3 regions of the Mesorhizobium sp. M1334 genome follow, and region 3 is predicted to be linked to each of the others. Evidence: riboswitches for the same ligand, from Rfam matches in the RefSeq annotation. Region 3 holds a riboswitch; each other region holds the start of a gene.

Region 1 (2,263 bases), on a different contig from region 3:
CTTGCCATGCACGGTTTCAATCCACCGGGAGTGGTCTTTCCCGTCTCAGCGGCGATCCAGGACAAGATCAACGAGTACAGGGGCGTGCTCGAGAGCTATTCGCAACGCCTTCTGCCGTTGGTTGAATGGGAACCGACGCCCGAATTCAACGTCCGGGTTCTGAATGACACCGGTGATTTCTACCGTTTCTTCGATGCAACCCCACACGCCGAATTCCTCTATGCCTGCGTTCAGCGGACGATCGAACGGGACCTTCCGGAGGAAACCGCTTTTTTGCAGCGCTATGACCAATTTCGGCGGCAGGTGGACGCCTCTATCGACATGCCCGAGCGGCTGACGGACCTGCTCTTCCGTTTCCTTCACCAGAATGGTGGCCATCTGTCCAATCGCGCATGCGAAAAGGAATTCGCCGCGCTGACCAATGAGGAGGCAGGGAGAATCGAGGCCATCTACGCGCAAACCTTTGGTGGCAAGTGAAGGCGTAACCTTCACAAGGATCTTCAGGCCAACGGTTGCGATCCTTATCCCGGCCTTCGTCACCAACTCTTGGTTGTCGAGTTTTTTCCGCACCGTCTGACCGACCGCCGATCACGGCCTCGGCCCAAATGCGCTTGACAAATCGACGCCGGCCCGTTCAACCTGAGGCATTCACCAGGGGGGTCCCGGCAAGGGGCTGAGATACTGCTGGCTTTCGCGGCGCAGTGACCCGTTGAACCTGATCCAGTTCATACTGGCGTAGGGACGGTGCAAGCGCTTAGCGGGAGTTTACGCCCCAGGTCCTGTTTCGGCAGGTCAACCAAAGCGTCTTTTCATCCTTCCGGCACAGAACTGGGTCTCCAATGCATGAGCAAAGGAGCCTCAAGATGAATGCCCTCACCCCAGCCGTCTCAACGGGACCGCTGCCTGCCTCACGGAAAATCCACAAGCCCGGCACCATCCACCCACAGATTAGGGTGCCGATGCGCGAAGTCTCCGTCCATCCGACGGCCGGCGAGCCGCCCGTCACCGTCTACGATCCGTCCGGCCCCTATACCGATCCGGCTGTCGCAACCAGCATCGAAAAAGGCCTAGCCCGACTTCGCCACGAATGGATTTTGGCGCGCGGTGATGCCGAGGCCTGTGACGGGCGCCATGTCCGGCCGGAGGACAACGGGTTCGCTACGGGCGAACGCCTGACGCCAGAATTTCCCATTCGCAACCGGCCACTTAGGGCCAGGGCCGGCAAGGCGGTGACACAGCTTGCCTATGCGCGCGCCGGCATCATCACGCCCGAAATGGAGTTCGTCGCCATCCGCGAGAACCTTGGTCGTGAGATCCTGCATGGCAAGCTTGACCGTGACGGCGAGGCTTTCGGCGCGACGCTGCCCGATTTCGTGACGCCGGAATTCGTCCGAGAGGAGGTGGCGCGCGGACGCGCAATCATTCCCGCCAACATCAACCATCCCGAGAGCGAACCGATGATCATCGGTCGCAATTTCCTGGTCAAGATCAACGCCAATATCGGTAACTCCGCCGTCACCTCGTCCATGGCCGAAGAGGTCGAAAAGATGGTGTGGGCGATCCGCTGGGGCGCCGATACGGTGATGGACCTGTCGACCGGCCGCAACATCCACAACATCCGCGACTGGATCGTGCGCAACTCGCCGGTGCCGATCGGCACGGTGCCGCTCTACCAGGCGCTCGAGAAGGTTGGCGGCATTGCCGAGGATCTGACCTGGGAGGTCTACCGCGACACGCTGATCGAGCAGGCCGAACAGGGCGTCGACTATTTCACCATCCATGCGGGCGTGCGGCTGCACTACATCCCGCTGACCGTTGACCGGGTCACTGGCATCGTCTCGCGCGGTGGCTCGATCATGGCCAAATGGTGCCTGCACCATCACCGGGAAAGCTTCCTCTACGAACATTTCGCCGAGATCTGCGACATTTGCCGCGGCTATGACGTGTCCTTTTCGCTGGGCGACGGCCTTCGTCCCGGCTCGATCGCCGACGCCAATGACGCAGCACAATTCGCCGAGCTGGAGACGCTCGGCGAGCTGACACAGATCGCCTGGGCGAAGGATTGCCAGGTAATGATCGAAGGCCCCGGCCACGTGCCTATGCACAAGATCAAGGAGAACATGGACAAGCAGCTCGCCGTCTGCGGCGAGGCGCCGTTCTATACGCTTGGGCCGCTGACGACCGACATCGCGCCGGGCTACGACCACATCACCTCCGGCATCGGCGCGGCGATGATCGGTTGGTTCGGCACCGCCATGCTCTG
Region 2 (2,263 bases), on a different contig from region 3:
TGCGGGAGTCAGATGATGGTGCGCGTTGCACGCTAGACCACCAGATTCGAGATTCTTAGTGAGGATTGCGTTCCTTCGCGCCCCCCTCTGTCCTGCCGGACATCTCCCCCACAAGGGGTGAGATTGGCAGTTTCAGCGCTCTGCTCATTCCAGCAACATCGGCGACTGGCGAAAGCCGCCGTGCCGTCCGATCTCCCCCCTTGTGGGGGAGATGTCCGGCAGGACAGAGGGGGGCGCCGTAGAGCGATCATCTTCGATCAATCGGCCAAAGCTACTTGCTCATCACCGCAAGCCACTCATCGACCCAGGCCTTGCGGTGGGCCGCGACTTCCTCCGGGCTGAACAGCAAGGTCTTGGTCGGTTTGACCAGCTTGTCGAACGCCGGATTGAGCGGCTTGTCGGTCTTGCCGGCCGGGAACATCCAGTTGGTTTCGGGAATGACATCCTGGAATTTCGGTCCGGTCATGAAGGCGATGAACTTTTCCGCCAGGGGGTTCTTCGCGCCCTTGGTGGTGATCCCCGCAACTTCGATCTGCAGGTATTCGCCTTCCTCGAAGGACGCCGCCTGGTAGCGCTCGGTGTTTTCGGCGACCATGTGGTAGGCCGGCGACGTGGTATACGACAGCACCATCGGCGCCTCGCCCTTGGTGAACAGGCCGTAAGCCTCGCTCCAGCCTGGCGTCACCGTCAGCACCTTTGCTTTGAGCTTGGCCCAGGCTTCGGGCGCCTTGTCGCCATAGACCGACTTGACCCACAACAGCAGGCCAAGACCCGGCGTCGAGGTGCGCGGGTCCTGGATGACGATCTTCTCTCCGGCATCGCCCTCGACCAGTTCCCTGAGGCTCTTCGGCGGGTTCTTCAGTTTTTCGGTATTGTAGACGACGGCGAAATAGCCATAGTCGAACGGCACGAAAATATCGTCGCGCCAGCCGCCCGGCACGCTGACATCCGATATGGCGCCATGCGGCGAAAACAGGCCGGTTGCCTTGGCGTCCGCCGTCAAATTGGTATCGAGGCCAAGCACGATATCGGCCTTGGTGGCGGCCCCTTCCAGCTTCACACGGTTGAGCAGCGCCACGCCGTCAGCGACCGAGACGAATTCGATGACGCAACTGCACTCGGCCTCGAAGGCCTTCTTCACTGCCGGTCCCGGACCCCAATCGGCGGTGAAGCTTTCATAGGTATAGACGGTCAGTCTATCCTGTGCCGATGCCTGCCCTGGCAGGGCGAGCGCGGATGCCGCAAGCAGGACAATCGGGACAAGAGAGTGGAAAAAACTGCGCATCGGCGCCTCCTTCGTTCGCGTTGAAAGGAATTGAGGCGTCGGGCTGTCCGAAACGTCTAATCCCTCCGCCGGTACAAACCGGATCAGGTTCAGCGGGTTGGCAGTCTTGCCTCTCAGCCGGTCCGCGAAGATCGCGTCCGGCACCCCGTTAGAGCGTTTCGACACATAGGCCCGGCCGAAGTGCTGCGCAAGCGGAAGTTTGCCGGGCATCCAAAGCCCAGCCTTCCGTTTCGTCTGCCGTTTCATCTTCCGTTTCATTCTTCCGTTTCTGGGGCAGGGCTGGTAAGGGCCACGAGATATGAGCAAATTCACCATCCTGCTTGGCGGCGATCTCATCCGCACGCCGCTGCTCGACCGCCAGGTCGAAGGCTCGCGCGTCATCGCTGCCGATGCCGGCATCGGCCATGCCCGTATGCTGGGCCTGAGGCCGGAACTCTGGGTCGGCGATTTCGATTCCGTGCCTGCCGAGTTGCCGGAGGATCTGGCCGCCGTACCACGGCAGGTGTTTCCCGCCGAAAAGGACAAGACCGACGGTGAACTCGCTATCGCTGCCGCGCTCGAACGCGGTGCGACCAGCCTTGTGCTCGCAGGCGCTTTCGGCGGCAAACGCACCGACCACATCTTCCTGCATATGGCGCTGAGCGTCCGGCTGGCGGAAGGCGGGACGGAAGTGCTTTTGACCAGCGGCGCACAGGAAGGCATTCCCTTGCTGCCCGGAAAGGCTGGCTTCGACTATGCCGACGGCACGCTGTTTTCGGTGCTCGGCTTCTCCGATCTCGCCGGCCTGAGCGTCACCGGTGCCAAATGGCCGCTCGACCACGTCGAGGTTGCGTTCGGCTCGTCGCTGACCATTTCCAACGAGGTCAGGGGCCGGTTGGAAATCGCGCTGGCCAGCGGCCGCGCGCTGCTGCTCGCGCATCCTTTTCCCTTACCTGAAAGCTGACATGGCACCGCCGCTTCTCAATCTCGACGGGATAA
Region 3 (2,263 bases):
TGGCCAAAACGCGCTTTGCCAAATTCATGACGTTGGGTAAGCGGCTGACGCAGGGAGAAGATATGATTTTGCGACTGAAGGAGCGGCTCGGCAAAAGGTTTGAGGAAGAAGTCCAATTCTTCAAAGGCTGGCAGAAGGACAAGAAGGGCGTGGGAGCCCTTATTCCCACTTCGGTTTATGCGGCACGCCGGATGGCAAGCGTGGTGAACCCACGGTCAGGATTGCCGATTCTGGAGCTTGGCGCGGGAACCGGTGTCATCACAAAGGCGATCCTCGCCAGGGGAATCAAGCCGCGCCAGCTGGTTTCAGTCGAATATTCCAGGATTTTCTACGACGGCCTGGTGCAACGCTTCCCGAATGTGGACTTCAGATTGGGCGACGCATTTGCGCTGGACGAAGCGCTGGGTGAGCGCAAAGGTGAACAGTTCGATTGTGTTATAAGTGCAGTCCCGCTGTTGAGCTTTCCAATGCAACAGCGTGTCGCGCTGGTTGAGGATCTGCTTGCCCGTATTCCTGCCGGCCGGCCCGTGATTCAGATCACATACGGACCTCTGTCGCCGGTGATCAAGATGCCAGACCGTTACGTGGTTTCCCACTATGACTTCGTCGTCCGCAACATACCGCCGGCACAGCTCTGGACTTATCGTCGAGCAGTCTAGCCAAATCTGGACGGTTTCCTTCTCTGAGGGTTCCGCTGAGTGGTGGCCTTGCACCCAAACAGGATGTGGAACAGAGCAGGGGCAGATGCCAGATTGCCAAGAAGACGACGCGGTCCTGGTTGATTTGACAGTGGGCGGGCCAAATGCGCTTGACAAAGCCGCGCCGGCCCGTTCAACCTGAGGCATTCACCAGGGGAGTCCCGGCAAGGGGCTGAGATACTGCTGGCTTTCGCGGCGCAGTGACCCGTTGAACCTGATCCAGTTCATACTGGCGTAGGGACGGTGCAAGCGCTTTGCGGGAGTTTACGCCCGAGGTCCTGTTTCGGCAGGTCGACAGAAGCGTCTTTTCATCCTTCCGGCACAGAACTGGGTCTCCAATGCATGAGCAAAGGAGCCTCAAGATGAATGCGCTTACCCCCGCCGTGTCGACGGGACCGCTGCCCGCCTCGCGGAAGATCCACAAGCCCGGCACCATCCACTCGCAGATCAAAGTGCCGATGCGCGAAATCTCCGTCCATCCGACAGCCGGCGAGCCGCCCGTTACCGTCTACGATCCGTCGGGCCCCTATACCGACCCGGCTGTCGAAACCAGCATCGAAAAAGGCCTGGCCCGACTTCGCCGCGAATGGATTTTGGCGCGCGGCGATGTCGAGGGCTGTGACGGCCGCCATGTCCGGCCGGAGGACAACGGATTCGCGACGGGCGAACGCCTGACGCCGGAATTTCCCATCCGCCACCGACCGCTCAAGGCCAAAGCAGGCAAGGCGGTGACGCAGCTTGCCTATGCGCGCGCCGGCATCATCACACCCGAAATGGAGTTCGTCGCCATTCGCGAGAACCTTGGTCGCGAGATCCTGCACGGCAAGCTTGAGCGCGACGGCGAGGCTTTCGGCGCGACACTGCCCGATTTCGTCACGCCCGAATTCGTGCGTGACGAGGTGGCGCGCGGACGGGCGATCATTCCCGCCAACATCAACCACCCCGAGAGCGAGCCAATGATCATCGGCCGCAATTTCCTGGTCAAGATCAACGCCAATATCGGCAACTCCGCCGTCACATCGTCGATGGCTGAAGAGGTCGAAAAGATGGTGTGGGCGATCCGCTGGGGCGCCGATACGGTGATGGACCTGTCGACCGGCCGCAACATCCACAACATCCGCGAGTGGATCGTCCGCAACTCGCCGGTGCCGATCGGCACGGTGCCGCTCTACCAGGCGCTCGAGAAGGTTGGCGGCATTGCCGAGGATCTGACCTGGGAGGTGTACCGCGACACGCTGATCGAACAGGCCGAGCAAGGCATCGACTATTTCACCATCCACGCCGGCGTGCGGCTGCATTACATCCCGCTGACGGTCGATCGGGTTACCGGCATTGTCTCGCGCGGCGGCTCGATCATGGCAAAATGGTGCCTGCACCATCACCGGGAAAGCTTCCTCTACGAGCACTTCGCGGAGATCTGCGACATCTGCCGCGCCTATGATGTGTCCTTCTCGCTCGGCGACGGCCTTCGTCCCGGCTCGATCGCCGATGCCAACGATGCGGCGCAATTCGCCGAGCTGGAAACGCTTGGCGAGTTGACGAAGATCGCCTGGGCGAAGGATTGC

The links. A riboswitch is a leader RNA that binds a small molecule or an ion and turns the genes downstream of it on or off. The one in region 3 is predicted to bind thiamine pyrophosphate.
Region 1: another riboswitch for thiamine pyrophosphate. It lies ahead of thiC (phosphomethylpyrimidine synthase ThiC); the one in region 3 lies ahead of thiC (phosphomethylpyrimidine synthase ThiC).
Region 2: another riboswitch for thiamine pyrophosphate. It lies ahead of thiB (thiamine ABC transporter substrate binding subunit); the one in region 3 lies ahead of thiC (phosphomethylpyrimidine synthase ThiC).

What each region holds. Positions count from the first base shown of each region.
Region 1 covers NZ_JAMYLM010000004.1:52,283-54,545, forward strand. Annotated here, with positions in the region: gene NKH17_RS09870 (Fic family protein) at 1-477, shown strand, start outside; TPP riboswitch at 644-760, shown strand; gene thiC (phosphomethylpyrimidine synthase ThiC) at 864-2,263, shown strand, end outside.
Region 2 covers NZ_JAMYLM010000002.1:652,346-654,608, forward strand. Annotated here, with positions in the region: gene thiP (thiamine/thiamine pyrophosphate ABC transporter permease) at 1-31, opposite strand, end outside; gene thiB (thiamine ABC transporter substrate binding subunit) at 272-1,285, opposite strand; TPP riboswitch at 1,329-1,443, opposite strand; gene NKH17_RS06730 (thiamine diphosphokinase) at 1,584-2,228, shown strand; gene NKH17_RS06735 (ABC-F family ATP-binding cassette domain-containing protein) at 2,230-2,263, shown strand, end outside.
Region 3 covers NZ_JAMYLM010000010.1:97,958-100,220, forward strand. Annotated here, with positions in the region: gene pmtA (phospholipid N-methyltransferase PmtA) at 63-659, shown strand; TPP riboswitch at 841-957, shown strand; gene thiC (phosphomethylpyrimidine synthase ThiC) at 1,061-2,263, shown strand, end outside.